One region of the Parageobacillus sp. VR-IP genome, then DNA from elsewhere that is predicted to be linked to it. Evidence: predicted binding sites of a transcription regulator. Region 1 holds the regulator's gene; each other region holds the start of a gene.
What was found. Region 1 encodes Rex, which represses fermentation and respiration genes when NADH is low (regulators of the CRP and FNR family bind a similar motif). Its sites were predicted from a motif close to TTGTGAAATATTTCACAA; they were not measured.
Positions count from the first base shown of each region.

Region 2: the regulator Rex is predicted to act here: its motif matches at 4,114-4,131, upstream of pflB (formate C-acetyltransferase).
Region 3: the regulator Rex is predicted to act here: its motif matches at 1,667-1,684, upstream of HT574_RS01640 (L-lactate dehydrogenase).
Region 4: the regulator Rex is predicted to act here: its motif matches at 1,466-1,483, upstream of ahlS (AhlS family quorum-quenching N-acyl homoserine lactonase).

Region 1 covers NZ_JABVYQ010000016.1:3,322-10,724, forward strand. Annotated here, with positions in the region: gene HT574_RS19370 (ABC-F family ATP-binding cassette domain-containing protein) at 196-2,142, opposite strand; gene moaC (cyclic pyranopterin monophosphate synthase MoaC) at 2,262-2,783, shown strand; gene HT574_RS19380 (redox-sensing transcriptional repressor Rex) at 2,773-3,411, shown strand; gene HT574_RS19385 (twin-arginine translocase TatA/TatE family subunit) at 3,428-3,580, shown strand; gene tatC (twin-arginine translocase subunit TatC) at 3,601-4,347, shown strand; gene HT574_RS19395 (YdiK family protein) at 4,350-4,544, opposite strand; gene HT574_RS19400 (CPBP family intramembrane glutamic endopeptidase) at 4,548-5,282, opposite strand; gene groES (co-chaperone GroES) at 5,558-5,842, shown strand; gene groL (chaperonin GroEL) at 5,926-7,403, shown strand, end outside.
Region 2 covers NZ_JABVYQ010000002.1:492,446-499,848, reverse strand. Annotated here, with positions in the region: gene HT574_RS19850 (hypothetical protein) at 71-298, opposite strand; gene HT574_RS19845 (hypothetical protein) at 371-523, shown strand; gene pflA (pyruvate formate-lyase-activating protein) at 944-1,690, opposite strand; gene pflB (formate C-acetyltransferase) at 1,748-3,997, opposite strand; gene HT574_RS07915 (amino acid permease) at 4,248-5,636, opposite strand; gene HT574_RS07910 (hypothetical protein) at 6,087-6,335, shown strand; gene HT574_RS07905 (TrmH family RNA methyltransferase) at 6,741-7,403, shown strand, end outside.
Region 3 covers NZ_JABVYQ010000001.1:292,345-299,747, reverse strand. Annotated here, with positions in the region: gene murB (UDP-N-acetylmuramate dehydrogenase) at 1-361, opposite strand, end outside; gene HT574_RS01645 (OsmC family protein) at 387-842, opposite strand; gene HT574_RS01640 (L-lactate dehydrogenase) at 1,714-2,688, shown strand; gene HT574_RS01635 (PTS sugar transporter subunit IIC) at 2,728-3,741, shown strand; gene HT574_RS01630 (aldo/keto reductase) at 4,482-5,327, opposite strand; gene HT574_RS01625 (MFS transporter) at 5,536-6,741, opposite strand; gene HT574_RS01620 (winged helix-turn-helix transcriptional regulator) at 6,934-7,305, shown strand.
Region 4 covers NZ_JABVYQ010000003.1:257,761-265,163, forward strand. Annotated here, with positions in the region: gene HT574_RS09285 (sigma 54-interacting transcriptional regulator) at 1-1,426, opposite strand, end outside; gene ahlS (AhlS family quorum-quenching N-acyl homoserine lactonase) at 1,701-2,549, shown strand; gene HT574_RS09295 (iron-containing alcohol dehydrogenase) at 2,568-3,749, shown strand; gene HT574_RS09300 (acyl-CoA thioesterase) at 3,957-4,358, shown strand; gene HT574_RS09305 (hypothetical protein) at 4,564-4,701, opposite strand; gene HT574_RS09310 (Fur-regulated basic protein FbpA) at 4,682-4,873, opposite strand; gene HT574_RS09315 (MerR family transcriptional regulator) at 5,055-5,354, shown strand; gene HT574_RS09320 (MGDG synthase family glycosyltransferase) at 5,394-6,569, opposite strand; gene HT574_RS09325 (YkoP family protein) at 6,724-7,299, shown strand; gene HT574_RS09330 (metallophosphoesterase) at 7,356-7,403, shown strand, end outside.

The DNA.
Region 1 (7,403 bases):
AGAAAAATCTCTATGATATCAGGGAAGAAATAATCACAGTTTTTTTTACATAACCCCCCTATTTTTTGTGGATAATGTGGAAAAACCGGTGAATAACTTGAATAACGGGAATAAAATTGGGGATAAGTTTGTGGGTATGTGATTAACTAAAAAAACATCCACCTGTTCATAACGGGTGGATGTTTGTGTATTTTGTTATTTCAGTGTATGAAGTTCTTCCCATTCCACTAATAATAGATCCAGTTTTTGTTTCATTTCCTCGTTCTCTTTTGTCAGCTGTTGCACTTTTTCATGATCTTGGTAAATGTCAGGATCGCATAATTGTTCTTCCACGTGCGCAATTTGTTGTTCTAATTCGCCAATTTCCGCTTCGATTTCTTCAATGCGGCGCTTGCGCTGCCGCTCTAGTTTTTTTGCTTCTTTTTCTTGTTCATAATTCAATTTTTTCGTTGATTCTCCACCAGGAAGGTTCGCATTGGTTTGCCGCTGCTCCGCAGCAGCGAGACGTTCGAGTTCCAGCATTTCTTCTTTTTTGGCGATATAGTAGTCATAGTCACCTAAATATTCGGTAATTCCATCACTAGAAAGTTCGTATATTTTCGTGGCGATGCGATTGATAAAGTAGCGGTCATGAGAGACGAATAAAATCGTTCCAGGGTATTCAATTAAGGCGTTCTCGAGCACCTCTTTGCTGTCTAAATCAAGATGGTTGGTCGGTTCGTCTAAAACAAGGAAGTTCGCTTTTTGCATCATCAATTTGGCAAGCGCCAGTCTTGCTTTTTCCCCGCCGCTTAGCTCCGATACGTGCTTTAGCACATCATCCCCAGAGAATAAGAAGTTTCCGAGCACGGTGCGGATTTCTTTTTCCGTTTTGTCAGGGAATTCATCCCAAAGTTCATCGAGCACGCGCTTATTTGAGGACAAGTCGGCCTGGTTTTGGTCATAGTAGCCGATTTGTACGTTCGAGCCGTAGCGGAAATGCCCTGCTTGTAGCGGGAGTTTATTGACAATCGCTTTTAGCAACGTGGATTTGCCGATTCCGTTCGGTCCAATCAAAGCGACGCTTTCCCCGCGCGTGATGCGAAAGCGGACATTGCGAAAAATTAGCTGATCCGCATCGTATCCCACTGCGACATCTTCAGCGATTAACACGTCATTGCCGCTTTGCCGCTCGATTTCGAAGGAAAACGAAGCAGCCTTTTCGTCCCCGATCGGCTTCTCCATTCTTTCCATTTTTTCGAGCCGTTTTCTTCTGCTTTGCGCGCGCTTGGTTGTCGAAGCGCGGGCAATATTGCGCTGAATAAAATCTTGCAGCTTTGCAATTTCTTCTTGCTGTTTTTCATATAGTTTTCGTTCCCGTTCGTATTCCTCCGCCCGTTGCTCCAGGTAACGGCTGTAATTGCCGCTATACCGCTTTAATGTTGCACGTGACAGTTCGTATACTTGGGTGACTACTTTGTCGAGAAAATAGCGGTCATGCGATACAATTAAAATAGCGCCAGGATACGTTTGTAAATATTGCTCCAACCATGTTAATGTTTCGAGGTCTAAATGGTTGGTCGGCTCGTCCAAAATAAGCAAATCGGGCTTCATTAACAGCAATTTTCCGAGCGCCAGCCGCGTTCGTTGTCCGCCGCTTAGCGATTGGACAGGAGTCGTCATATAATCGTACTTAGAAAACTGCAAACCGTGTAAAATGGAGCGAATATCAGCTTCGTATTGGTAACCACCTTGTTCTTTATAGCGCTCTTGCAACGCGTCATAGTCTTTTAATAGTTTTTCATAACGGGAAACGTCTGCAAGCAGATTGGGATCGCCCATTTGCATTTCCATCGCTCGCAATTGCTTCTCCATCACCTTTAACGGGGCGAATACCGTCATCATTTCTTCCCAAATCGACAACGAAGAGTGAAGCCCGCTGTCTTGGGCAAGATAGCCGATTGTTACTTCTTTTGGTTTAATAATCTCCCCGCTATCGTAAGACATTTCACCGGCAATGATCTTTAATAGGGTCGATTTCCCGGCTCCGTTTCTCCCAACAAGAGCAATACGGTCTTTTGATTGTATTTCTAATTTTATATTCGATAAAATAAGGTCAGCGCCAAAATATTTTGTCAGTTGGTTAACTTGTAAAATGATCATTGTTTTTCACCTCTCGTTTGACAATAATAGTGTAGCGTAAGTGACTTTCTTATCGCAATAAAACGATAAAAGACAGATGACGAAAAATAGTGTATAGTTTATAAGTGGAGGAGATTATGTTGTCATCATTTACCCATTTCAACGAACAAGGCCGGGCAAAAATGGTCGATATTACGAACAAAGAGGATACGGTTCGCATAGCGGTCGCGCAAACAAGTGTGACAGTAAATAAGGAAATTTATGAAAAAATGACAAACCACACGATCGAAAAAGGGGATGTGCTTGCCGTTGCGCAAGTGGCAGGTATTATGGCAGCGAAAAAAACAGCCGATCTCATTCCAATGTGCCATCCGCTTATGCTAAAAGGTGTCGACATTCAGTTTGCCTGGCATGTCGAAGAAGAAAAAGCGTTGTATCAATTGTTGATTACCGTAACGGTGAAAACGAAGGGAAGCACGGGGGTGGAGATGGAAGCGCTAACGGCAGCCTCTGTATGTGCGCTGACAGTATATGATATGTGTAAGTCGTTAGATAAAGGAATGGTTATTGGCCCAACCTATTTGGTAGAGAAAAAAGGTGGAAAGTCAGGACATTATCAACGCGAAAAAAGAAGTGCTGGGGGATTCATCAATGAGCAATGAACAGCCAAAAATTCCGCAAGCAACGGCCAAACGTTTGCCGTTATATTATCGTTTTTTAAAAAATTTACACGCTTCTGGGAAACAACGCGTTTCTTCTGCCGAACTGAGCGAGGCGGTCAAAGTCGATCCTGCGACGATCCGCCGCGATTTTTCCTATTTTGGCGCGCTTGGCAAAAAGGGATACGGATATAATGTCAACTATTTGCTGTCATTTTTCCGGAAAACGCTCGATCAAGATGAGGTAACGGAAGTCGCACTATTTGGAGTCGGGAACTTAGGCACCGCATTTTTAAATTATAATTTTTCGAAAAACAATAATACGAAAATTGTGATGGCATTTGACGTAGATGAAAGGAAAGTCGGTACAGAAGTCGGCGGGGTGCCTGTCTATCATTTGGATGAATTGGAAGACCGTCTTCACGAGGGGATTCCAGTAGCAATTTTAACGGTGCCAGCCCATGTTGCTCAGTGGATTACCGACCGTCTTGTCCAAAGAGGAATTAAAGGAATTTTAAATTTTACACCAGCGCGCTTGAACGTACCCAAGCATATTCGCGTCCATCATATTGACTTAGCGGTCGAATTGCAGTCGCTCGTTTATTTTTTGAAAAACTACCCGCTTGAATAAAAGGAGAGAATAAAACGTGAAATATTTATTAATCGTGCTTGTCATCTTATTATTGTTTGGAACAAAAAAACTTCCAGAATTGGGCAAGTCGCTCGGTCAATCGCTCCGCGAATTTAAGGATGCGACGAAAGGATTAGCCGATGAGGATGAAAAAAAAGCCGACCAATGATGAGTTAGGATGGTTGACATATGAACGATAAAGAAATGTCGGTGTATGAGCACCTAGGAGAGTTGCGAAAACGGCTTATCATTGTTCTTGTTTTTTTTGGCATTGCTTTGATAGGAAGCTTCTTTTTTGTAGAACCGGTCATTTTATATTTGCAGCGGACGGATGAAGCAAAAGAATTGACGATGAATGCGTTTCGTTTGACAGATCCGATCAAAATTTATTTTCAGTTTGCTTTTGTCATTGCCTTTGTTCTTACTGCTCCGGTTTTGCTTTATCAACTTTGGGCGTTTGTCAGTCCGGGATTGTATGAAAAAGAGCGAAAGGTCACTTTAAGTTATATCCCTATTTCGATTGTTCTCTTTTTCGCTGGCGTTAGTTTTGCGTATTTTGTTTTATTTCCGTTTGTCGTTCGTTTTATGCAAAATTTGGCGGAACGCCTGGGCATTCATCAAGTCATCGGCATTAATGAATATTTTGAATTTTTGCTTCAGCTCATCTTGCCGTTTGGCATTGTCTTTCAGCTGCCGGTAGTAGTGATGTTTTTCACAAGACTTGGTTTGATTACACCAATGTTATTGATCAAAATACGAAAATATGCTTATTTGGCCTTGCTGATTGTAGCTGCGGTCATTACGCCGCCGGATGTATTATCGCAAGTCATCGTGATGATTCCGCTTTCGATTTTATATGAGGCAAGCATTTGGATTTCTAAGATGGCTTACCGCAAAGTGCTATTGGCGCAACAGGAACAAGAAAACCTCCCGTGAAATCAAACGGGAGGTTTATTGCGAAAGTGGAGTGCGAATAGACGTATTGCTGCTCCAAAATCAAGCGTAGCCAGGATGGCAAGGAAGATCGTGAAAAAGTTCCAAATCGTATCTTTTGCACTTTGAATGGACAAGTAAGTAAATAGCACTCCCATCAGAAAATAGAAAAAACCAAATTGTAATGGCGTCCCTTTCATTGTTTAAAAGCCCCCAATAATGAGTTGTATCTGCTCTGTCTGCCGCATTATTTTTTCAATTTCATCAGCAAACAATGTTTGTATGACGACCACGAACGTATTCATGGTAACATGGGCGAAAATCGGAACGAAAATGCGTCCCGTTTTCGCATAAAGAAAGGCAAACGTAAATCCCATTGCTGCGTACAAGAGCAGGTGTTCAAGTTCCATATGGACGATGGCGAATAAAAGCGAACTAACTAGCGCGGAAATGAAGAAGTTGTATTTTTGATATAGCGTTCCAAAAATAATTTTACGAAAAATTATTTCTTCTAAAATCGGACCGATAATGGAAGTCACGACCATTAATAAAGGGGTGACTTGAATGATTTCAACAATTCGTTTTGTGTTTTCCGAGCCTGGTTCGATACCAAGCAAGCGCCATTCAACATTAGCGGCAAGGCTTTGGGCAAAGAGCGACAAAAAGACGCCGCTGATCGCCCACATCCAAGCGACGGGCAAAGAAACGCGATGACGAGTATGCCGTTGTTTTATATCCTCACGCAAGAAAAAGATAATAATAAAAAACGCAATAGCAAAGCTAATGACCGCCCAATAGCCAGAGGCGAGCTTTGCGGCAACGAGTTTATTTTCGACATGTTTTCCCACGCCGAGAAAGCGCAAAAGCGGAACTCCTACAATACCAGACAGTTGCATGATGATATACGTAATAATGACATACCAATATTGTCGTTTCAAGGAAACTAACCCCTTTGCCAACAAAATAGTGATACTTCCCGTATTTTAGCACATCTTTTGCAAAAATATAAAAAAATTGATTGCCGCCGTTTATCGATCATGGAAATGTGAAATACTTGAAAAGGGTATAGAAGGAGTAAAGAAAAGCGGTTATTTTTTTTATTTCCTACTTGCAAAAAAAGGAGAAGTTCATTAATATTATAAGTGTGTTAGCACTCGATTAAGATGAGTGCTAATAAGAACGGCGAAAATTATTGTTAAGGAGGTTGTTTTCCGTGTTAAAGCCATTAGGTGATCGCGTTGTCATTGAAGTGATTGAAACGGAAGAAAAAACTGCAAGCGGTATCGTATTGCCAGACACTGCGAAAGAAAAACCACAAGAAGGCAAAGTAGTTGCTGTTGGCAAAGGACGTGTGCTTGACAGCGGTGAGCGTGTAGCTCCGGAAGTAGAAGTTGGCGATCGCGTTATTTTCTCGAAATATGCTGGAACAGAAGTAAAATATGACGGCAAGGAATATTTAATCTTGCGTGAAAGCGACATTTTGGCTGTTATTGGCTAATATACAGCATTTATAACATAGATATGTACAAAATACTTAACTAAAATACTTAACGATTCCATTTTATAAGGAGGTAACGGGGTATGGCAAAAGAAATTAAATTCAGCGAAGAAGCTCGTCGCGCGATGTTACGCGGTGTGGACAAACTAGCAGATGCGGTAAAAGTAACATTAGGACCAAAAGGCCGTAACGTCGTATTAGAGAAAAAATTTGGTTCGCCATTAATTACAAACGACGGTGTAACAATCGCGAAAGAAATCGAATTAGAAGACCCATTTGAAAACATGGGGGCGAAACTTGTTGCGGAAGTTGCAAGCAAAACGAATGATGTTGCTGGGGACGGTACAACAACGGCAACAGTTTTAGCGCAAGCAATGATCCGTGAAGGATTGAAAAACGTTACAGCTGGCGCTAACCCAATGGGCATCCGCAAAGGTATTGAAAAAGCGGTCGCTGTGGCAGTAGAAGAATTAAAAGCAATCTCCAAACCAATCAAAGGAAAAGAATCGATTGCCCAAGTTGCAGCGATCTCTGCGGCTGACGAAGAAGTTGGTCAATTAATCGCAGAAGCAATGGAACGCGTCGGCAACGACGGTGTTATCACATTAGAAGAATCGAAAGGCTTCACAACAGAACTAGATGTTGTTGAAGGTATGCAATTTGACCGTGGTTATGTATCTCCATACATGATTACAGATACAGAAAAAATGGAAGCAGTGCTTGAAAATCCATACATCTTAATTACAGATAAAAAAGTTTCTAGCATCCAAGAAATCTTGCCTGTATTAGAGCAAGTGGTACAACAAGGCAAACCATTATTAATCATCGCAGAAGATGTGGAAGGCGAAGCGCTTGCAACATTAGTTGTGAACAAACTTCGCGGTACATTCAATGCGGTAGCGGTTAAAGCGCCTGGCTTTGGCGATCGTCGTAAAGCAATGCTGGAAGACATCGCAATCTTAACTGGCGGTGAAGTCATCTCCGAAGAACTAGGACGCGAATTGAAATCGACAACGATCGCATCGCTTGGCCGTGCTTCGAAAGTCGTTGTAACGAAAGAAACAACAACGATTGTGGAAGGCGCTGGCGATTCTGACCGCATTAAAGCTCGCATCAATCAAATCCGTGCGCAATTAGAAGAAACTACTTCGGAATTCGACCGCGAAAAATTACAAGAACGTCTTGCAAAATTAGCTGGCGGCGTAGCAGTAATCAAAGTTGGTGCAGCTACAGAAACAGAATTGAAAGAACGCAAATTGCGCATTGAAGACGCGCTCAACTCTACTCGTGCAGCTGTCGAAGAAGGTATCGTAGCCGGCGGTGGTACGGCATTAATGAACGTATACAGCAAAGTGGCTGCGATCGAAGCAGAAGGCGACGAAGCAACTGGTGTGAAAATCGTTCTTCGCGCAATCGAAGAGCCAGTTCGCCAAATTGCGCAAAACGCTGGTTTGGAAGGCTCTATCATTGTTGAACGCTTAAAAACAGAAAAACCTGGCATCGGCTTCAACGCTGCTACTGGTGAATGGGTAGACATGATTGAAGCTGGTATCGTAGACCC
Region 2 (7,403 bases), on a different contig from region 1:
CGCCGCTGGATCTCCGCCAGTTTTTTATTCCGCAGCCGGTGAAGCGAGCGCACCTTTCGCCCCGTGATGATCAAGGATTGGCCATTTCGCAAAACGCCCCGATCGTATGGATTTCGCCAAGGTCGACGCCAACCGCATGCCCCGGCTGGTACGCTTTCGCTTCCTGGCCGTTGTCACAGGTGATGGCAAGATACCAGCCATGATCATAACAACATTCGATTTCTTTGATCGTTCCCTGCGGCAGCTGTGAGACGTAGACGATCATCGGTTTTTCGTGTTTTCCGCCATGGATGCCCATGGACAGCGTGATTTTCCCATTTTCATGAATAGTGAATCCGTCTTTCGCCCATTTGGTGTTGAAGAATCTCTTGTGTTTGTACGGATAACGAACGTGGCGATGTCCTTTCTGGATAGCGGCTCGAGCGGATTACCAGGCGAAGAGGTATTGGTGGCAGACGGCTTGAATGGACTGGCTGTGAAGATGGAATCGCCTTTTCGTTTGTTTTTACAGCTCGCTTTTTGAGATTCAGCGGCCGTGTTGAGGGAAATGCTCTTTGGCCAATCGGAGGGACTCATTCCAGACACGAGCCAATTCCCGATTGCAAGCCCGAAGCCGCTCAAGGCCCGCCTTCGATGCCCGGAAGGCCACTTTTTGCCCACGAAGCATGGTAGGTCCTCCTTTCACCAAATCATGGGTAAGAATAGTATAGAACATATGTTCTTCTTTTGGGAGAAAAAACAACCGATTCCTCCCCCACCTACACTCTGTTTAAAGGTGGGAGGCTTCTCGGTGGACATGTTAAAACAACCTCCCCCATAAAGAGGATCGTCCATATACTCGCTGGTAAGCGTGGCGGGCCATCCTTTTTCATGTATATGTTTCAGTTTCACTGCAATGAAGGAAATGAGAAGATCTTCTAAACATATAAACAGAAAAAACTTCTTAAAGAGGCACTCCATTTTCCATTCCATTTAGAATTCGCTGTGCCATTTGCACGCTTTCTTCCGAAGGAGGTTCAATCTCTTCCAAAGGGTACTTCAATCCAAGTGCCTTCCATTTGTATACTCCTAATTTATGATATGGCAGAATTTCAATTTTTTTGACGTTGTTTAACGTACGGATAAAAGCAGCGAGACGGCGCAAGTCATTAGGGTCGTCTGTAATGGTTGGAACGAGAACATGTCGAATCCAAACAGGAACGTTTTTTTCGGACAAAAACCGAGCAAATTGTAAAATATGTTTATTTGTTTTTCCCGTCAGTTTCCGATGTTTTTTTTCATCGATATGTTTTAAGTCAAGTAAAATTAAATCCGTATAGGAAAGCAATTCATTTAATTTTTGCTGGAATGACGCTTCCGTCGTGTAGCATCCCCCTGATGAATCGATCGCTGTATGAATGCCCAGTTGTTTGCATGCTTTAAATAGCTCGGTTAAAAAGTCGATTTGTAACAAAGGTTCCCCGCCGCTGACGGTAATTCCGCCGCCGGAGGCGTTGATAAACGGCAAGTACGTTTTCACATCCTCGATAATTTCTTCTACGGTCATTTCTTTTCCTTTTCCAATTTCCCATGTATCAGCGTTATGACAATATTGACAGCGCAGCACGCATCCTTGTGTAAAGAGGACATAACGAAGGCCTGGGCCGTCGACGGTACCGCATGTTTCAATCGAATGAATAAACCCTTTCATAGGATGATCACCTTCCTAAGAGAAATCCCCTCCTCTCAAGAAGGAGGGGGAAGATAGTTACATCGTTTCGTGGAACGTGCGGTTAATGACGTCAATTTGTTGTTCGCGAGTTAATTTAATGAAGTTGACGGCATATCCAGAGACGCGAATCGTTAATTGCGGATATTTTTCTGGATGTTCCATCGCATCTAATAACGTTTCACGATTCAACACGTTAATGTTGAGATGGTGCCCGCCTTTTTCCATGTAACCATCTAAAATGGCGACAAGGTTACGAACACGGGTTTGTTCTTCTTTTCCTAACGCTTTCGGTACGATTGAGAACGTATTCGAGATGCCATCTAATGCATGTTCATATGGCAATTTCGCGACAGAGCTTAACGAAGCGAGCGCTCCTTTTGTGTCGCGGCCGTGTAGCGGGTTCGCTCCCGGGGCAAATGGTTCGCCGGCGCGGCGGCCATCTGGTGTATTGCCTGTCTTTTTCCCGTATACGACGTTTGATGTAATCGTTAAAATCGATAGCGTATGTTTCGAATCGCGATACGTTTTATGTTTTTTCAATTTCGTCATAAAACGTTCGACTAAATCAACTGCAATTTGGTCGACGCGATCATCGTTATTCCCGTATTTCGGGAAGTCGCCTTCAATTTCAAAATCAACGGCAATGCCGTTTTCATCGCGAATCGGTTTGACTTTTGCGTATTTGATCGCGCTTAACGAATCGACGACGACCGATAGCCCGGCAATACCAGTTGCCATTGTACGTAAAACGTGGGTATCATGAAGCGCCATTTCAATTCGTTCGTAACAATATTTGTCGTGCATGTAATGGATGACATTAAGCGTATTAATATAAAGTTCGGCAAGCCATTCAAGCACTTGATCAAATTTACGCATGACTTCATTGTAATCTAAATATTCGGAGGTAATTGGCGCAAATTCAGGGCCAACTTGAATTTTTAATTTTTCATCGACGCCGCCGTTAATCGCATATAACAATGCTTTCGCAAGGTTGGCGCGCGCTCCGAAAAATTGCATTTGTTTACCGATTCGCATCGCCGATACACAGCAGGCAATTCCGTAGTCATCGCCAAATTCAACGCGCATTAAGTCATCGTTTTCATATTGAATCGAGCTTGTTTTGATCGACATTTTCGCACAATATTCTTTGAACGCTTCCGGTAATTGTTTCGACCAAAGTACCGTTAAGTTTGGTTCTGGCGCAGGTCCTAAGTTATCTAACGTATGAAGGAAGCGGAACGAGTTTTTCGTTACTAACGGACGACCATCGATAGCCATTCCGCCGATCGATTCTGTTACCCATGTTGGGTCGCCGCTAAATAGTTCGTTATATTCCGGCGTTCTTGCGAATTTGACGAGGCGCAATTTCATTACGAAATGGTCGACAAGTTCTTGTGCTTCTTTTTCTGTTAGTGTACCTTCTTGTAGGTCGCGTTCGATATAAATATCTAAGAAGGTAGAAACGCGTCCTAAGCTCATCGCTGCGCCGTTTTGTTCTTTAATAGCGGCAAGATAAGCGAAATAGAGCCATTGGAATGCTTCGTGTGCGTTTCGCGCTGGTTTGGAAATGTCGTAACCGTAGTTTAATGCCATTTGTTTCAATTCGTTTAACGCGCGAATTTGTTCAGCAATTTCCTCACGAAGACGGATAATGTCTTCTGTCATCGTTCTTGCGCCAGTATTTTTCAAATCCTTTTGTTTTTCTTCAATCAGACGATCGACGCCGTATAATGCTACACGACGATAGTCGCCAATAATACGGCCGCGTCCGTACGCGTCTGGAAGACCGGTGATGATTCCGGCTTTGCGCGCTAATTTCATCTCTTCGGTGTAAACATCGAATACACCTTGGTTATGTGTTTTGCGATATTCCGTAAAAATTTTTTTTATTTCGTCGCTTACTTTATAGCCGTAAGCTTCGCATGATTGCTGTGCCATGCGGATGCCGCCGAACGGCATTAATGCGCGTTTAAACGGTTTATCTGTTTGAAAACCAACGATTTTTTCTAAGTCTTTGTTTAAATAACCTGGTCCATGGGAAGTGATGGTCGAAACAACAGATGTGTCCATATCGAGAACGCCGCCTTTTTCGCGCTCTTGTTTCGACAATTCCATCACTTGTTCCCATAGTTTTTTTGTTGCTTCTGTAGGTCCTTCTAGAAATGATTCATCCCCATAGTAAACAGTTACGTTGTTTAAAATAAAGTCACGGACATCAATGGACTTTTTCCATTTTGACCCTTTAAAATTTCGCCAAGGGTCTAATACAACAGTGGTTTGTTTCATAACAGATCCCCTCCCAATCGCCTGTAAATATAACAGGCTGATAAAAATAATATAACAGCTTTCGTCTATACAATATTACATTTTTTGATGACTATAACCATCTATTATTGAATAGTTTGTGAAATATTGAGCAATATGAAATAAATGATGATATAACGATATAACAGATCGAGAAAAAGAAGCAATAAACATGAAGAAGGAGGTGAAAAATAAAAATCTCCATCCCTTTTATAGGGATGGAGACGGTTGTTTAGCTGACTTGTTTTTCCTCAGAAGCGCGGGCATGACGCTTATGCATGCCTTTTGCATAATAGACGGCAACGAGCAAGATAAGCCAGGCTGGTCCGATGTAGAGAGCGATTCGCGTATCCTTGAAATAGCCCATCAAAGCGGTAACTCCGATGAGGAAGGCGAGAGCAACATAAGAGCTGTAAGGGTAAAGCGGCATTTTATATTTTAATTGTTGTTGTTTTTCTGGACTTAATTGTTTGCGGAACTGCAATTGCGCCAGCAAAATAATCGCCCATGTCCAAATCGCGCCGAATGTGGCAACGCTCGTTACCCATTGAAATACTTTTTCGGAAACATAGTTTAAATAAACGCCAAACAGCATTGCGATGGCTGTGACGATCAGTGCGATTCCAGGAATGCCGCGTTTTGTCAATTTGGCGAAAGAAGGCGGCGCTTCCTTTTGTTCGGCAAGGTTAAAGAGCATTCGGCTGGTGCTAAAGATGCCGCTGTTGCAGGAAGACAAGGCCGCGGTTAACACGACAAAGTTGATGATCCCCGCAGCAGTGTGAATGCCGATTTTTTCAAACGTCAGCACAAATGGGCTTCCTTTTTGTCCGATTTCATTCCATGGATAGATCGACATAATGACAAACAGTGCACCAACATAGAAAATTAAAATGCGCCAAAATACGGTGTTAATGGCCCGGGTGAGCGATTTTTCCGGGTTTTTCACTTCGCCGGCTGTGACGCCGAGCATTTCAATTCCTAAATAAGCGAACATTACCATTTGCAAGGACATTAATACGCCGGTAATGCCGTTCGGGAAAAATCCGCCATGTTTCCAAAGGTTGCTGATGCCGGTGGCGACTCCGCCATTGCCGATGCCAAACAAAATCATGCCAAAACCGACGACAATCATAAATACAATCGTAACAATTTTAATAAGGGCAAACCAAAATTCTAATTCCCCGTACGCTTTGACAGCGAGGAAATTGATCAATGTCATCAAGACTAAAGCGGCCAGCGCCCATATCCATCTTGGCGTGTCCGGAAACCAAAACTGCATATAAATGCCGACAGCCGTAATTTCCGCGATACAAGTAACGACCCATAAAAACCAATAGTTCCATCCGGTTAAGTAACCAGCAAGCGGTCCTAGATAGTTGTGCGCATAGCGGCTGAATGAACCGGCCACTGGGTTTTCCACGGCCATCTCTCCGAGCGCGCGCATAATAAAGAACATAACCACGCCGCTTACCGCATATGCAAGTAAAATCGCCGGTCCCGCTAGTTTGATGGCATTTGCAGAGCCGAGAAATAGCCCGACTCCGATTGCAGCCCCAAGGGACATCAGCGAAATATGTCGCTCCTCTAGTCCGCGATGCAGTTTTTGTTCATTTTTTGCCATTTGCATCTTTGTTTCCTCCCATCCGTCAGGACAACGGTGATTATATCCAAAACATTTTGTAAAACGCTTACATGAATATGGTACATAATTTATAAGTATTTGTAAATGTATTTATATGGTAAATAGTCGTTGTTTTTATTATTGTAATAATATTAATAAAATTAACAAAATCGGAATGTAGTTATTGATCTTGTTGTATTTAGTATGCTCCACCATGGGGGAATTCATTTTGGCAATTTGCGGGCGCAATTTGCCCGCGTACTTGAACCGAAACCGTCAACGCATTCCCCTTCTATAATGCTAAACATTTAGGAGGGGTTCGTCGAGGGATGTTTTTTAAAGATGTAAAATTTATAAAATCGACCTCTTTCAACTAAATATAAAATATTTTATAATAAAGACGCAAAACAAATGTTCGGATAAAAGGTTTGTTTGATAGGAAAAGTTAGCTTGGAAAAAACCAAAACGATAAAAAACAAAATTATTTCTCACGGAGCAAAAACATTCGAACCAACGATAACCATCTATCGGGAGGCGTTGGCGTTTATTGCCGATGTGATTCAAAAAGAGTTTGATCATCTGAAACATTTAAATAACAAACAAGTGATCCCGGCAGTCGAAAAGCTCATCCATCGAACCAAAACCAATCCTTTCCCGAAATATAATTTTACGGATCATTTTTATAAATTTCCTTCTTAATTTTCGAAGAACGGCGATTGCGAAGGCGTTCGGAGACGTAAAAAAGTTATTATTCCAACCTCGAAAATTGGGAAAATGAATGAATGAAGGCGATTTTCCAAAGCAAGAGGTTTACGAAAAAAACTCCGTCTTTTCGAGTTGATCATCATGCTTTTCCCGTTTTTTATAAAGGGAATATGTTTCAACGTTTATCCCGAAACCAAGCGCAAATGAAAATTTATAAAAACAACGATTGGGTTTGGGAAACCATTACTTTTCACGATAAAAACGTTAAAAACAGCGTAAGTACAGCTGTATTGAAGACAATGGATGTCCCGAATAGAATTTTTGATTTAGTCGGGGAGGTTCACATTTTGTATAATGAAATTCGCTCTAATCAATTAATGCGGAATGAAGGTGATGGCAATGAACGAACAAGCAGCAAAAACGTTCATTGAACAGCTGCAAGAAGAAGGGTTGCTGACGGAAGAAAATCGCCTTATCTGGGAAATGATTTTACCGGAGCGTCTTCAACGAATGTATGAAGTACTTCAAAAGCGGACACGCTACGTGACGGTATTGACCGAAGCGGTCGATGATCCGCACAACCAGGCGGCGGTGTTGCGGACAGCGGAAGCGTTTGGTGTGCAGGATGTGTATGTCGTCACCGGGAAAGCCTCGTTTCAGCCGAGCCCGCTTGTGACGCGGCATGCCGATAAATGGCTGACGCTTTATCAAAAACCGGATATTATAACGGCGATTCGCGATTTGCAGGCAAAAGGATATCAAGTGTATGCCAGCTATCTTGGAGAAGGGACGATTCCTCTTTCTGACATCGATGTGTCACGGCCGACAGCTCTTTTATTTGGCAACGAGCATAGCGGTGTGTCGCAGGAGGCGCTTCGTGCCGCCGATGCGACGTTTATGATTCCGATGTATGGATTTGTCCAAAGTTTTAATATATCGGTGGCGGCGGCGCTTTCACTGTACGATGTCACCGAAAGAGCGCGTCAGCAGGCAGGTGAGCGCTATTATTTATCATTTACCGAGAAAAAAGAACTATATGAAACATGGATGTGGCAAACGTTA
Region 3 (7,403 bases), on a different contig from region 1:
TCAAGCTATGTTCCAAGGCGAATCGGGAAACGGTTTTAATGTCGGCACCGCTTTGCGCGATAATTTTTTCTCCTTCCACCTTTATTTCCGCAAGATGTTTTAACTGCATAACAATACCGCGAATGCCACCGTCGCGGACGATCACGTTCGATCCGTTGCCAAGCAACGTAAAAGGAATCTGAAATTTTTCTTTTAGTCGAATAACGTCAACGACTTGTTCATACGTCGTCGGCCAGACAAGAAAATCCGCCTTGCCGCCGATTTTCACTAACGTATGATATTTCATTGGTTCATCGCGCAGGACATTTTCTTTCCCGCAAATTTGCACTAATTCTTGATAAATCACATCATTTGCATACATCGCTTTTCCCTCTTTACTTTTCTGTTCATTCATTTGGTGAAATACGTATATCCGCTTCTAATTTCACCTCGACATTTCCTTTTATCGCTCTTGATATCATGCAGCTTTTTTCTGCTTTTTCCGTAAGAAGCGCCGCTTTTTGGACATCTTTGTCCGTCGCTCCAGCAGACAATGTAATCGCAGGACGATGAATGATCGTTTTGTACGTGACCACACCCCGCTCTACCTCCACAATTCCTTCCGATTCCATTGTGAGTTCATCGACCGGAATGGAAGAACGTTCTAACATCGCCGCAAGCGTGATTAAATAACATGTTGCTGCTGCACCTAACAACATTTCATCTGGGTTTGTTCCAATTCCCGGACCATCCATTTCTGATGGAACGGATACTTTCGTCTTCAACTGACCAGCGTCAATAAAGCCGTTGCCATTTCTTCCACCAGCCCATTCCGCTTTTAAATGAAAATGATGTTGTTCCATTACACTCCCCCCGCTTCGCGAAAAATCATCCATTTTATCCGAAAACGTCACATGACAATCCATCGTCTGCTTTTTCATGACGGAACACCATATTTATTTTACAATAAACACCTCGTTTTGGTAACGAACAAAATCTAATAACGTTCCCCAGTCAGTAAGCACTCTTGCCTATTGTAGTAAAATTTTTTTCGCATGGTAGAATAACCACTTTTCCATAACCATTCTATTTATATAGCCAGTCCTTATACAGACTAATGATGAAAAGAAACATAAAAACGATGTCATTACATATTTATTGCAAGACATAATGCATACATCCATCAGCTCGCCATAAAAGAAAAGCTGATTGGCAGAGGAATTGCTGTTTCCCATCAATCAGATATACAATGGCAGTATTGAAGTTTAGGGCTTTCTTTAAAGATTCATCCAAAATCCATTTTGTCCGCCCCAATCTACATCAATCGTTTTGTTCACAGCACCCACTTCAACCATTAAATTTTATCTTCTTCATCTTAACTGAATTTTATTGGGTTCCAATATTCCATGTGCTTTTAGCTCTTGTATTTTAAAACATCCTACCAATGATGAAAAAGAGAATACAAATCGAGATAAAGAAGCAAGAGGCCATTTTATATAAACTAATTTTCGGCATGATAAAATTTTTATAATATAATCATATTAATATTAAAAATATGCTTTTTTTATTCAAATTTTATTCAAATTGTAAGCGCTATATATCATTGAAATTTAGTTTTAATAACTTTAAAATGATAATGTGAGATTATTCACAAATAATTATCAAACAAAAATATTTTTGGAGCATTATGTGAAATATTTCACAAAAACAGAAATTTTCTAAGGAGTGACCGAGATGGGAAAAACAACAAGAAAAGTGGCGATCATCGGTACAGGTCTAGTAGGTTCAAGCGCAGCTTACTCAATCATTAATCAAGGAATCTGTGAAGAATTATTAATGGTCGATATCAACAAGGAACGCGCTATAGGCGAAGCCTTAGATTTATCACATTGCATTGATTTTACAACTTCAAGAACAAAAGTTCGTCCTGCATCATACAACGACTTAGAAGATGTCGATGTGGCTATTATTACTGCCGGCCCACCGCCAAAGCCGGGACAAACTCGCCTAGATACACTTGGAATTGGCGCTAAAATTATGGAAGATATCATTCCACAAATTATGGAGAGCGGTTTTAATGGCATTTTCTTAATAGCTTCCAACCCAGTTGATATTATCACATATCATGTTTGGAAACTATCCGGCTTACCAAGAAATAAAGTGATTGGAACAGGCACTTCGTTAGATTCTTCGAGATTAAAAACCTTTTTATCCGAAATTTTAGATGTCGATCCAAGAAGTATTAACGGCTACATGATGGGTGAACACGGTGATTCGCAATTTGCGGTCTGGTCTCACACTTACGTAGGTGGCAAGCCACTTCTAGAAATTTTAGAGGAACGAAAAGAAGAACTTGGTGAAATCGATTTAGATCAAATTGTCAAGAAAGTTAGAAAAGTAGGTTTTGAGATTTTAAAAAGAAAAGGGACCACTTACTACGGTATCGGAAATGCATTAGCTTTTATTACAAAATCGATTTTCAATGACGACCATAAAATCATCGCCCTATCTTGCGTGTTGGATGGGGAGTACGGTGAAAGAAATATTTGCACAGGCGTTCCTGCCGTTATTACTCGCGAAGGAATTAAAGAAATTGTCGAGCTTCGCTTAACGGAAGAAGAGAAAGCAAAGTTCAGACAATCCAATGCTATATTGCGAAAATACATGGAAAGCATCGGCTATAAACAAGAGGCTTTATCCATTGTGTAAGTTGCTTTGTGAAAAACTTCTGGAAAGAAGGAGTTTCTTATGAAAGTGTATGTGATGCCAAGAATTTTTAAAGCTTCAACAGGAATTGCACAAGGAATTTTTGTTACGCTCGGTATTGGTTTACTTATTAAAAACATAGGAACAAACTTTGGAATTGATGCACTTGAACAAATTGGTACGATTTCGATTAGTCTGATGGCACCAGCAATCGGTGCGGGAATTGCCTTAATGCTGGGTGCAAACGCCCTTGTCATCTTCTCGGCAATGATTGCAGCAGCAGTCGGGGCAGGTGCATTAAGCATTACAGATGCAGGTGTTCTCATTAAATCAGGAGAACCAATTGGAGCACTGCTGACGGCTACGATTGCAACTTATGTAGGCAAACGAATAAGCGGAAAAACAGCTCTCGATATGATGATTGTTCCATTAGGAACCATGTTAATAGCTGGATTGGCCGGGGTATGGTTATCACATGTAATCGCTCCTGTTTTAACAATGGCAGGCGAGATGATTAAATCATCAACTGCAGGTAACCCACTGCTTTCGTCTATCGTTTTAGCTGTCGTTTGGGGATTGTTCTTAATCTCACCGGCATCATCCGTGGCATTAGCGATGGCCTTAGATTTAAACGGCATTGCAGGAGGAGCAGCTTTAGCAGGCTGTGTGGCGCACTTCATCGGATTCTCTATCATATCTTGGAAAGAAAATCAACTTGGCGGGATTTTGGCCCAAGGTGTATGTACTCCTAAAGTACAATTACCTAACATTACAAAAAACCCATACATCTTACTGCCAACAGTAGTTGCCAGTGCGATTGTTGGGCCAATCTCCGCGTTAGTCTTCAAAATTGAAGCAGGAAAAGAGATTGCAGGTATGGGATTAAGCTCTTTTGTAGCTCCGTTACAACTGTTAACAACATATGATGCTGGATTTATTGTTCCAGCAATGCTCGTCACTTACGTACTTGTGCCAGGTGCAATCTCATATGCAATCTATTATATCCTTAAAAAGGCTGGAAAAATTAAAGAAAATGACTTAAGATTGCCGAACTAATATAAAACAGAAGGTGTCCCAAATCGGGACACCTTCTTTCTGTTTCTGATGGAGCATACCGAAATGGCGAACAGTGCCAGCCAAATTCAATATTTTAACGCAACGTTCACCGCAAAAACATACCGTAAAAAAACACAAAACCCGAACTCCACATTTGAGTTCGGGTTTCTTTATGATGATTCCGACTGGGCTCGAACCAGCGACCTCCACCCTGTCAAGATGAAACAGGAGATTTTATGAATTTTACTTAAGAAAGATAAGACCTTTTTACATTCGAAAAATGTTGATATATCAAGGTTTCCCTAATTTCAACATTCACTAGGTTATACCGAATTTATCGAATGGCACCATTTTGGGCACCAAATTTGGCACCAGAATGACACTAACAAAAAATCCTCTAAAGGTTGATGTGACAGGCTTTCTAAGCACATTAAAAATACTGGAGGGCTTAATAAGATGGATTCTACTAACCGTAAGGAAATTCTTGAATATCTTATTGGATTAATTCGACATGAGAAATATCAGATCGAAAGAGAATCGAAATAGGTTCCTGAGTTAGCTGATTATTAACTGCCCTTTTTTAGCCATAAAAATTCCCTTCCCAGATAGACTCCTAAGAACATCATATCAAATGTTCTCTTTTTTACTTTCTACCTGTAGGGGATAATACCAAGCCTCATCTTTCTTTTTTATAAAAAAGATATAGATGTTGGAATATATCCATACCCGTCTGCTTTCTATTAAAAGTCAAAATTATCTGGGTCTGGACCGACTCGATGATTCTGATTCAGGCCATCAATCCGCTCCATATCTTCTTCCGTTAACTCAAAATCAAATACCGATGCGTTTTCAACAATGCGATGTTCTTTTGTAGTTTTTGGAATGGTTACAACGCCGTTTTGTAAGTCCCAACGTAAAACGACTTGAGCAACAGATTTGTTATACTTATTTGCGATCTCTTGTAGAACCTCATTATCTAGTAATTGACCCTGCATTAATGGAGACCAAGCTTCTAGCTGAATTCCATGTTTCTGACAAAACGACTGAAGTTCTTTTTGGGTTAAACGTGGATGGTATTCCACTTGGTTCACCATTGGTTTAATTTCTGCTTCTTTCATCAAGTCTTCAAGATGATGGATTTGAAAATTACTTACTCCAATAGCTTTTACTCGTCCTTCTTTATAAAGAGTCTCTAATGCTCTCCATGCATCTTTATACTTACCTTTTACAGGCCAGTGAATAAGGTATAAATCTAGATACTCTAAACCAAGTTTATTTAAGCTCGTTTCATAGGCTGCGATTGTAGATTCGTATCCTAAATCGGTATTCCAAACTTTCGATGTCACAAATAGATCTTCCCTAGAAATACCAGCTTCTTTCATTCCTTCACGAATACCTTGTCCGACTCCCACTTCATTTCCATAAATAGCTGCTGTATCAACACTGCGATAACCATATTTAATGGCTGTTTTCACAGCATTAACTAACTCGGGACCTTCTTCTACTTTAAACACCCCGATACCAAACCAGGGCATTTTTACACCGTTATGCAGAGTAGTTGTATCTTGTAAATTTTTTGCGACCATAAATTGACCTCCTAATTGTTATGAATTGAAATTGGATTCGAACTGTATTGCTGTCTACGTAAGTATCTGTCACCTCCCTTCAAACAACATTTCATAATTTTGGTTTATCGATTAAATTTTACCGACAAAGAAAGCAAGCATAGTTGATAGCCATTGCATTCTGTAAACGTATGTTGAAAGATCGGGTTTTTCGAATTTCTTTCCTTCTTTATCTAAATTCTACGCTACACTTTTTTTGATCTTTTCGCTCTAGGGCTCGACTCCAATCTGTTAAGATAACAGCTCCTAGAACCATTAATGCTCCTATCCACGGTGTATGAATAAGCCCAATCGAATCGGTGATTACACCACCCAGGTAGGATCCAATTGCGATTCCAGCGTTAAATGCTGCAATATTAATCGCAGAAGCCACATCTACTGCACTCGGTACAAAACGCTCAGCTAGCATTACTACATATACTTGCAGTCCCGGCACGTTCATAAAAGCTAACAATCCCATTAAGATGATCGTAATTAATGCAGCTACTTTAAATGGAACCGTGAATGTTAAGATACAGAGCACAATGGCTTGCACAATAAACATATAAAATAATGCACCAATCGGATTTTGATTAGACAACTTTCCACCCATCACGTTACCAATCGCAATGGCAACTCCATAGATAAGTAGAATAACAGCAACTGTCTTCTCATTAAATCCAGTGATATCTTGAAGAAGTGGAGATAAATACGTAAAGACAACGAATGTACCTCCATATCCTAAAGCCGTAATAATAAATAAAAGTAATAAACGACCATTTGTCAAAAGTTTGAACTGATCGCCAAATGTAGTACGAGCACCTTTTCGTAAATTCGATGGAACAAGAATACTGTTAGCGATGAAAGCAATAATGCCGACAACAACAATAAATATAAAAGCAAGCCTCCAGCCGAACTGCTGCCCAATGAATGTGCCAAAAGGTACACCCGTAATAGTTGCTACGGTGAGACCTGTGAACATAATGGAAATAGCACTAGCTCTGCGATTTTCTGGTACTAAACTTGCTGCGATAGTGGATCCAATTGACATAAACACCCCATGTGAAAAGGCTGAAAGCACACGAGCAACTAGCAAAACACCTATACTAGTAGCACTAACAGCAATGCTATTACCAATAATAAAAATAATCATAATCCAAAGTAATAAAGATTTACGTGACATATTAGACGTCACAGACGTCAGGATAGGTGCTCCAAAGGTTACCCCTAAAGCATATAAGGAAACTGTTAACCCCGCCGTTGAAACAGAAACTTGTAAATCTTGAGATATAAGTGGTAATAGTCCTACACTAATAAATTCTGTTGTCCCAATGGCAAATGCACTCACTGCTAATGCCAGCAATGCCAATGTACTTCGTTTTTTATCTAAAGTCATTTTTTCGCCTCCTAATCATTGTTTCAATCTCTGCAAACAAACTATATAAATAAAAGAGGATGGTTAAAACCGGCCGGCAAATGTTATTATGATATATATAATTCACTTAGGAAAGTACGTACTTTTAAGTAATATAGATACTTAAAAGTGCTATAGATACTTTTTAGTACCTATTGATTAGGAGGAAGAAATATGCAGAAAAAGAAGTACAATATTCCCGTTGAAGCAACACTAGAAGTGATAGGTGGAAAATGGAAATGCGTGATCCTTTGCCATCTAACACACGGTAAAAAACGTACAAGTGAGCTAAAACGTCTTATGCCCGGCATTGCACAAAAAATGTTAACTCAACAATTACGTGAGTTAGAAGAGGATGGAATCATTAATCGTATTGTTTATAACCAAGTTCCTCCAAAAGTGGAATATGAACTTAGTGAATATGGGTGGAGTTTAAAAGATATTTTAGACTCTTTATGTGCATGGGGAGAAAAACATATTACCAAGGTATACGGTGATAAATTTGCTGTGTTAGAAGATAGCGTTTTAAATGATAATCTGAAATAACGTACATTGAATAGATGGAACTCTTTCATTCAGTAAATCTTAAATCATCGTATTGGTGTAATCAACGGAGATAAAATTGGTTCTCCCGCAATTTTGAT
Region 4 (7,403 bases), on a different contig from region 1:
TGACATTACCGGGCCAATGGTATTGCTGCAAAACCGCTTTTGTGCGTGGAGAAAGCCGCTTGTGGATGCGATAGAGCTTGCAATAAAATGTAAAATAATGGTCTAAAAGTGGTTCGATGTCTTCCGGGCGTTCCGCCAGCGGAGGGATAAATAGTTCGATCACTTGCAAGCGATAGTATAGATCGGAGCGGAATTTTCCAGACGCGATCAGTTCAGACAAGTTTTGATTTGTCGCCGCGATAATACGGATATCGAGTTTTTTTGCATGGCGGCTGCCGATGCGCTGTATTTGTTTTTCCTGCAGGACGCGCAATAATTTCACCTGTAAGGATAGCGGCATTTCCCCAATTTCATCAAGCATGATCGTTCCGCGGTCCGCCAGCTCAAATAAGCCGATTTTGCCGCTTGCTTGCGCGCCGGTGAACGCACCCTTTTCATAGCCGAACAGCTCGGATTCAAGCAGTGTCTCGGGAATCGCGGCGCAATTGACTTTAATAAACGGCTGATCTTTCCGCGGACTAAGATGATGAATCATATTGGCGATCACTTCTTTTCCTACGCCGGATGGCCCAGTGAGCAGCACGGTCGTAGGATAGGCGGCGATTTGTTCGACCTTGTGAATAAGCGTTTTCATGAGGGGACTGCGGCAAATGATTTGCTCATCGCTGTCGCTAGTGGAAAAGGTGTAGCGATGCTGGCTCATTTGTGAGAAACTTTTCGCTTTTTCCAGCTCCATTTTCAGCTCGTTCAGCTTGGAAATATCACGGACGCTTGTGACGATCATGTCAATTTCCCCTTGGTCGTTGAAAACCGGATTTCCCGTGACGATCACATCTTTTTTGCCGCCGATTTTTTGCAAAATGGAAATACGCTGTTTTTGTTGCAAAACGAGAAGGGAAACGGACTGGTCAAAGTATCCTTTACCAACCAGTTCCTCCATATGTCTCCCTATCAATTCCTCGCGGCGAAATCCGGTGATCTTTTCATAGGCGGAATTGACCATGAGCGTAACTCCGTTTCCATCGACGACATAAATGCCATCGGTGGAAAATTCGATAATCGTTTCCATTTTTTTAGACAGTTGATGATAATGCTCCATTTCCGAAATATCTTGCAGCACAGCGATCGCGCCGATGCGTTTGCCGTCGCAATAGAGCGGCGTGCGATTGACCAAACAGGCCCGTCCGGCGATGTTCACTTTGACGCCAATGGTGCTTTCTCCCGTTTCTACTACATGTGGAAGCTGGGTTGTCGGAATGAAACCACGAATATCTTTTCCTTTCCAGTGATCGTGTTCGATATGCAGCAATTTTTTCGCCGCCTTGTTTAAAAAGACGATGCGGTTATGCTTGTCGATCACTATGATCCCGTTATGAATGGAGGAAAAAATATGTTCGAGCATTTCGGAAGCGATGATGGCCATCATCCGATCTCTCCTTTAAAAACGGTGAATGATTTCACCGAGTGGTGAAAACGGTCACAATTTATTCATTTCGCTATCACTATGGTTTCTCCTTTGTTAGTGGTGATTTTTTTCAGCATGCCTATCAGTTTTTGCTAGATAAATCAGGCTTTTACGAGGTGGCATAGGACTTGCAAGACAAAAAAGGGGGGGAGAGGCCGATATTGAAAGCATTTTTTGTACACCGGTTGGTCCTGATGAAGAAGGAGCATTATTTTGACAAGGGGGAGGATCAATAATGGCGAATGTGATCAAAGCACGTCCTAAATTGTATGTGATGGATAACGGGAGAATGAGGATGGATAAAAATTGGATGATCGCGATGCATAATCCAGCAACGATTCATAATCCAAATGCACAAACAGAGTTTGTGGAATTTCCTATTTATACGGTGCTGATTGATCATCCAGAGGGAAAAATTTTATTTGATACCTCTTGTAATCCTAATTCAATGGGACCTCAAGGACGATGGGCAGAATCGACGCAGCAAATGTTCCCGTGGACGGCAACTGAGGAGTGCTATTTGCATAACCGTCTGGAACAGCTGAAAGTAAGACCGGAGGATATTCGCTACGTAGTCGCTTCTCATTTGCATTTAGACCATGCCGGATGTTTAGAAATGTTTACAAACGCAACGATCATCGTTCATGAAGATGAGTTTAACGGGGCATTGCAATGCTATGCAAGAAATCAAAAAGAAGGAGCATATATTTGGGCGGATATCGATGCATGGATAAAAAATAATTTGCAATGGCGGACGGTCAAGCGGCATGAGGATAACATCCTCCTTGCGGAAGGGGTGAAAGTCTTAAACTTTGGCAGTGGACATGCGTGGGGAATGCTGGGGCTGCATGTGGAGTTGCCGGAAACGGGAGGGATTATTCTCGCTTCTGATGCGATTTACACAGCGGAAAGCTACGGTCCGCCAATTAAGCCGCCAGGTATTATTTACGACTCGCTCGGTTATATGAACACCGTTGAACGAATCCGCCGTATCGCGCAGGAAACAAAGTCACAAGTATGGTTTGGGCATGACGCCGAACAATTTAAAAAGTTTCGCAAGTCTACGGGAGGATATTACGAATAAGAAAGGAGCAAGAACCAAATGTCAGTCGCACGCATCGTATTTACACCACTTAGCTATGTCGGCTGGGGAGCGCTAGATCATTTAGTCCCGGAAGTGGAGCGGTTTTCCGCGAAAAAGATATTAGTTGTCACCGATCCGGTGCTAGAGAAAATCGGCCTTGTCGTGCAAGTAACAAAACCGCTTCAGGAAAAGGGCTATGATGTTCATGTTTATACGGATGTCGTACCAGAGCCGCCGTTAGAAACGGGGGAAAAAGTGGTCGCTTTTACCAGGGAAGGCCAATTTGACCTCGTCATTGGCGTCGGTGGCGGCAGCGCGATGGATTTGGCGAAACTGGCTGCGGTGCTTGCCGCACACGAGGGCTCGGTTGCCGAATATTTAAATTTGACAGGAACAAGAAAGATTGAAAAAAAAGGCTTGCCGAAAATATTAATTCCGACCACATCCGGAACGGGATCGGAGGTCACGAACATTTCCGTATTATCGTTAGAGACAACGAAAGACGTTGTTACTCACGACTACTTATTGGCGGATGCCGCCATTGTCGATCCGCAATTAACCGTTTCCGTCCCGCCGCGGGTGACGGCCGCAACAGGAATTGACGCGCTAACCCACGCGGTCGAAGCGTATGTATCTGTTAATGCCAGCCCGACGTCAGACGGTTTAGCGCTTCAAGCAATTCGTTTGATCGCGCGGTCGTTGCGCAAAGCGGTGGAAAACGGCGCAGATAAGCAGGCGCGGATCGATATGAGCAATGGCAGCTATTTAGCCGGTTTAGCGTTTTTTAACGCCGGGGTCGCAGGAGTGCATGCACTCGCCTATCCGTTAGGCGGGCAATTTCATATCGCCCACGGCGAATCGAACGCCGTATTGCTTCCGTATGTGATGGGGTACATCCGCAAAAGCTGCACGAAGCGGATGGCCGATATTTTGAATGCGCTGGGAGGAAACTCGAGCTTTCTTTCTGAAGAAGAAGCTTCGTATAAATGCGTCGAAGAGCTGGAGCGAATCGTCCGCGATGTCGGCATCCCAAGAACGCTCGGCGGCTTTAACATCCCGGAAAGCGCATTGGAAAGCTTAACGAAAGATGCCGCCCAGCAAAAACGATTGCTGGCGCGCAGCCCGCTGCCGTTATTGGAAGACGATATACGGACGATTTACCAATCCGCTTTTAAAGGTGTGGTGACGGAGCCGAAATAAGATAGAGGGATGAGCAGGAAAAATATTGATAGAAACGGCCTGCTGTGCTACGGTGAAGAAAAGGGAAGCCTGATCCGGCTTTCCTTTGCGTTTTTATTTGGAACAGTTCGTTTGCCGTAAAACCTTATTTATCGCAATGATCGGAGCTGCCTCTTGCCTAGCTAGAACGAGTTACATTTTTTAAAAATCAGGGAATGGAGGTTGTCAATGTTTACAACTGTCATTGTCCCAAGAGTTTCCGAAACAGACGGCGTCGGCCATATTAACAACACGACGATTCCGGTATGGTTTGAAGCCGGGAGGGAAGAAATTTTTAAAATGTTTACTCCCGATCTTTCCTTTAAGAATTGGAGAATGGTGATTATCCATATGGAAGTAGATTATGTGAATCAAATTTATTATGGCAGGGAAGTGACCGTTTATACAGGAATCGAGCGTATCGGCAACACAAGTCTAACCATCTACGAAGAAATTCATCAAAGCGGGCGACTTTGCGCGAAAGGAAGATCGGTTTACGTCAATTTTAACTTCGAAACGCAAAGGCCGGAGCCGATTCCGGATGGAATAAGAGAGAAATTAAACGAACATTTGTGGCGCCCGCAAGAATGAGAGAAGAGGTTTGGGATGTTGGCGGTTTTTGGATCGTTCAGAAGCTGCAAAAAACATGAAAAGCGGCATCAATCAGTCCGCCGAAGCGGTGAAACAGTCCGTAAGAGCATAACACAGAAACAAGGATCTTGCCGGTATTTTGTCAGCAAGAGATGCAGGCAAGCGCAAAAAGAAAGGGACAGCGTCCAGCTGTCCTTTTCTGCCGTTATATACGGTTTTGGACGAAACGCAGTACTTCGTAGGCGCGCTCTCCAATTAATTGGATCAATTGTTCGAACATCGCGTCGCGCTTCAAATCAAGTTCTACGATCCGTCTGGCCAGCTCAAGAGCTTTTTGGTCCATGTTCATCCCCCTGCTTCTTCTTTCGTATTCTGTGCCGTTCGTATTCGCTCTGCAATTCGCTTACTGTCCATTGTTGCAGTGCGGCAGAGTCATGAAACAAGCCAGTTTGCAACAGTCTATCAATATAAAATCGCTTTTGCCTCGTAATTGCTGTGCGCATCAGTTTCCCCATCTTTTTTCCCTCCTCGTATTTATCCCTTAATATACGGTGTTTTTCTTCATATTACATTTATTTTGTTAAGCCACTTTACAATAAAATTAAAAAATATGTTAATTTTATTTACAAAAATAATCATAAATGGTAAAAAATCGTTATAATTATGTTAGGAAATATAACATGTGAGGTGAAGAGGATGACGAATAAAGAAGATTCCTATAAATTCAAAAAAGTCATCTCTATCGGCATCGTCAGTGAATTAACGGGGCTATCGCAGCGGCAAATCCGCTATTATGAAGAGCGGAAGTTGATTTTTCCGGATCGCTCGAACGGAATTCGCAAATATTCGTTCGCCGATGTTGAACAGTTAATGGAGATTGCCAATAAGCGGGAAGAAGGGGTTCCGACAAGGGAAATCCGCCAGGAAATGACGAAAGAGCTGCGGGAAAAAATGTTAAAAGGGCAGATGAACGCCCATTTCCGTTTTCGCCCTTAAACAGCTCTTTACCTTAGATTACGTAGCAATTAGGTCTGTCTAAGAAGACGAGCCTTTCTTTTTGCCGGCCGCAGGATTGTTTGCGCCAAGAAATAATGGCTTTTCCAAGGAAACGAGCTTCGCGTAGAGCAACGCTGCTGGGTGCTCGGCAGAAAGCTGGCGGTGGTATTGTTCGACATGGGCGAAATAGTGCGTGATTTGCGGAGAGTGAAGAATAGAAAGAATAGCATCGGAAATATTACGCAACTCCTTCCAGTTTAAAAAATCAAACACGAGATGATGCCGCTTCAATATGCGAAAGTTGATTTCCTCTTGCCCCGGAAGCGTATCATAAATAAAAATCGGCAGTCTTTTATATAAACATTCGCTAATGGTCACGCCGCCTGGTTTGGTTAAAATAAAATCTGCTTGATCATAAAGCGCGTTCATCTCCTGGCGTGATGAAATGTAAGGAAGCGGAATAAGGCGAGGATGGTTTTCGCTTTGCAGCTGCTTGTACATTCGTTCGTTTTTCCCGCAAAGGACATAATAATCGATTGGATCGTCGTGAGAAATTTTTTTCAACATATGCTTAAGCGTGCCAATGCCTAAGCTGCCGCCGGAAATAAGCCCGAAATAGCGGGAGCGCTTCATTTGTTTTTCCCGTTTTCCGATCGTTATGTCAGGGTGAAGCGGGATGCCGGTTACACAAATGCGGTTTTCCGGAACTCCTTTTTTACGCAGCTGCATTTTCATATAAGGATGGCCGATAAAATGGCAATCAATAGCTTCCGTTCCCCATAAACCATGAACAAAATAATCGGTATAGACGTTGACGACCGGATTGGTTATTTCCCCGTTTCTTTTGAGCCGGTTTAACAAGTAGGAAGGAAGGGAATGTGTACAGACGATGATATCTGGCTGGACATGTTTCACTATATTTTTTACATGTTCAAGAAAAAGCAGTTCGTAATGCGGAAATGATAGCTGTCTCTTTTTCTGGCGGACGACGGAGTGATAGTACAAGGTGTTGTATGTTTTAGGGAAATGACGAATCCAGTTTACATAAATATAGGAAACTAGCTTTTCCCCTCTTCCTAGCCGCGATGAGAGCAGTTCTATTTTATGGCATTGTAACTGTGGATCCATAGCTAGAAGTCCATCTTTTAACGCATCCGCCGTCTGGTGATGGCCGGAGGGGATTTGCAACAATGGAAGAAAGAGTACGGTTTTCATGTCAATCACCTGATGAACAAGATTATTATCGAGTTTGTGCAAAATATGAATTTTTATGCGGTTTGTCCGTCCCTTTTTTATCCATTTATAAACCTTAGGAGAATGTTTCACAATATCAATGTAAATGAGCAATAACCGGAAAAGAGGGGAGTGTATGAAGGAAAAAGCGAGACAATGCGTTTTAGCGGTATGGGGGGCGTTTGATCCGATTTATTACGCATGTTCCAGGCTTGAGTATGTTGGAACGGAAAGGAACGGCTGCCAGCCGATTTTTCGTGTCCGCATAACGAGGTATAAAGGACGGGAAGTGGTGTTATCAGACGGCACGAAAATACAAAAAAATGACCTTCTCCTCAAAATTCATTTGCATAACGTTCGTCTTATTCGCGAGCTTCTTCGCTTCGATAGCGAAATTAAAAAAGGCCGTTATATTTTTGAACAAGTGAAAGCCGGGCTCCCTTACGTTGCCCATTATCTCCGCCATCATGAACAATTTCCGGAAATCAAAGGGATTATTGGCATTACAATGTTAAACAAAGGATGCGAGCGATTAGGATTTGAAACATTTTCTATCGTCAATCCGTTTTATAAGTGGTTTAAAACCATCGGGCTCATTCCAATGACCGTAGTTGCTCGACTCCGTTTTCAACCGTTGGGGCGGCCGCCGAAATATTTATTCATGTCGAAAAAGAAGCTATTGGCATTATACGGTTACCAGCCGATCCATTAACTCCCTCTTTTTTCTCTCTTCCCATTTACTATAATGGTAAAGAGGAGGAGAGAGCAATGATATTCTTTTTTGTTTTTATTATTCTAATGCTTCTTTTATTTATG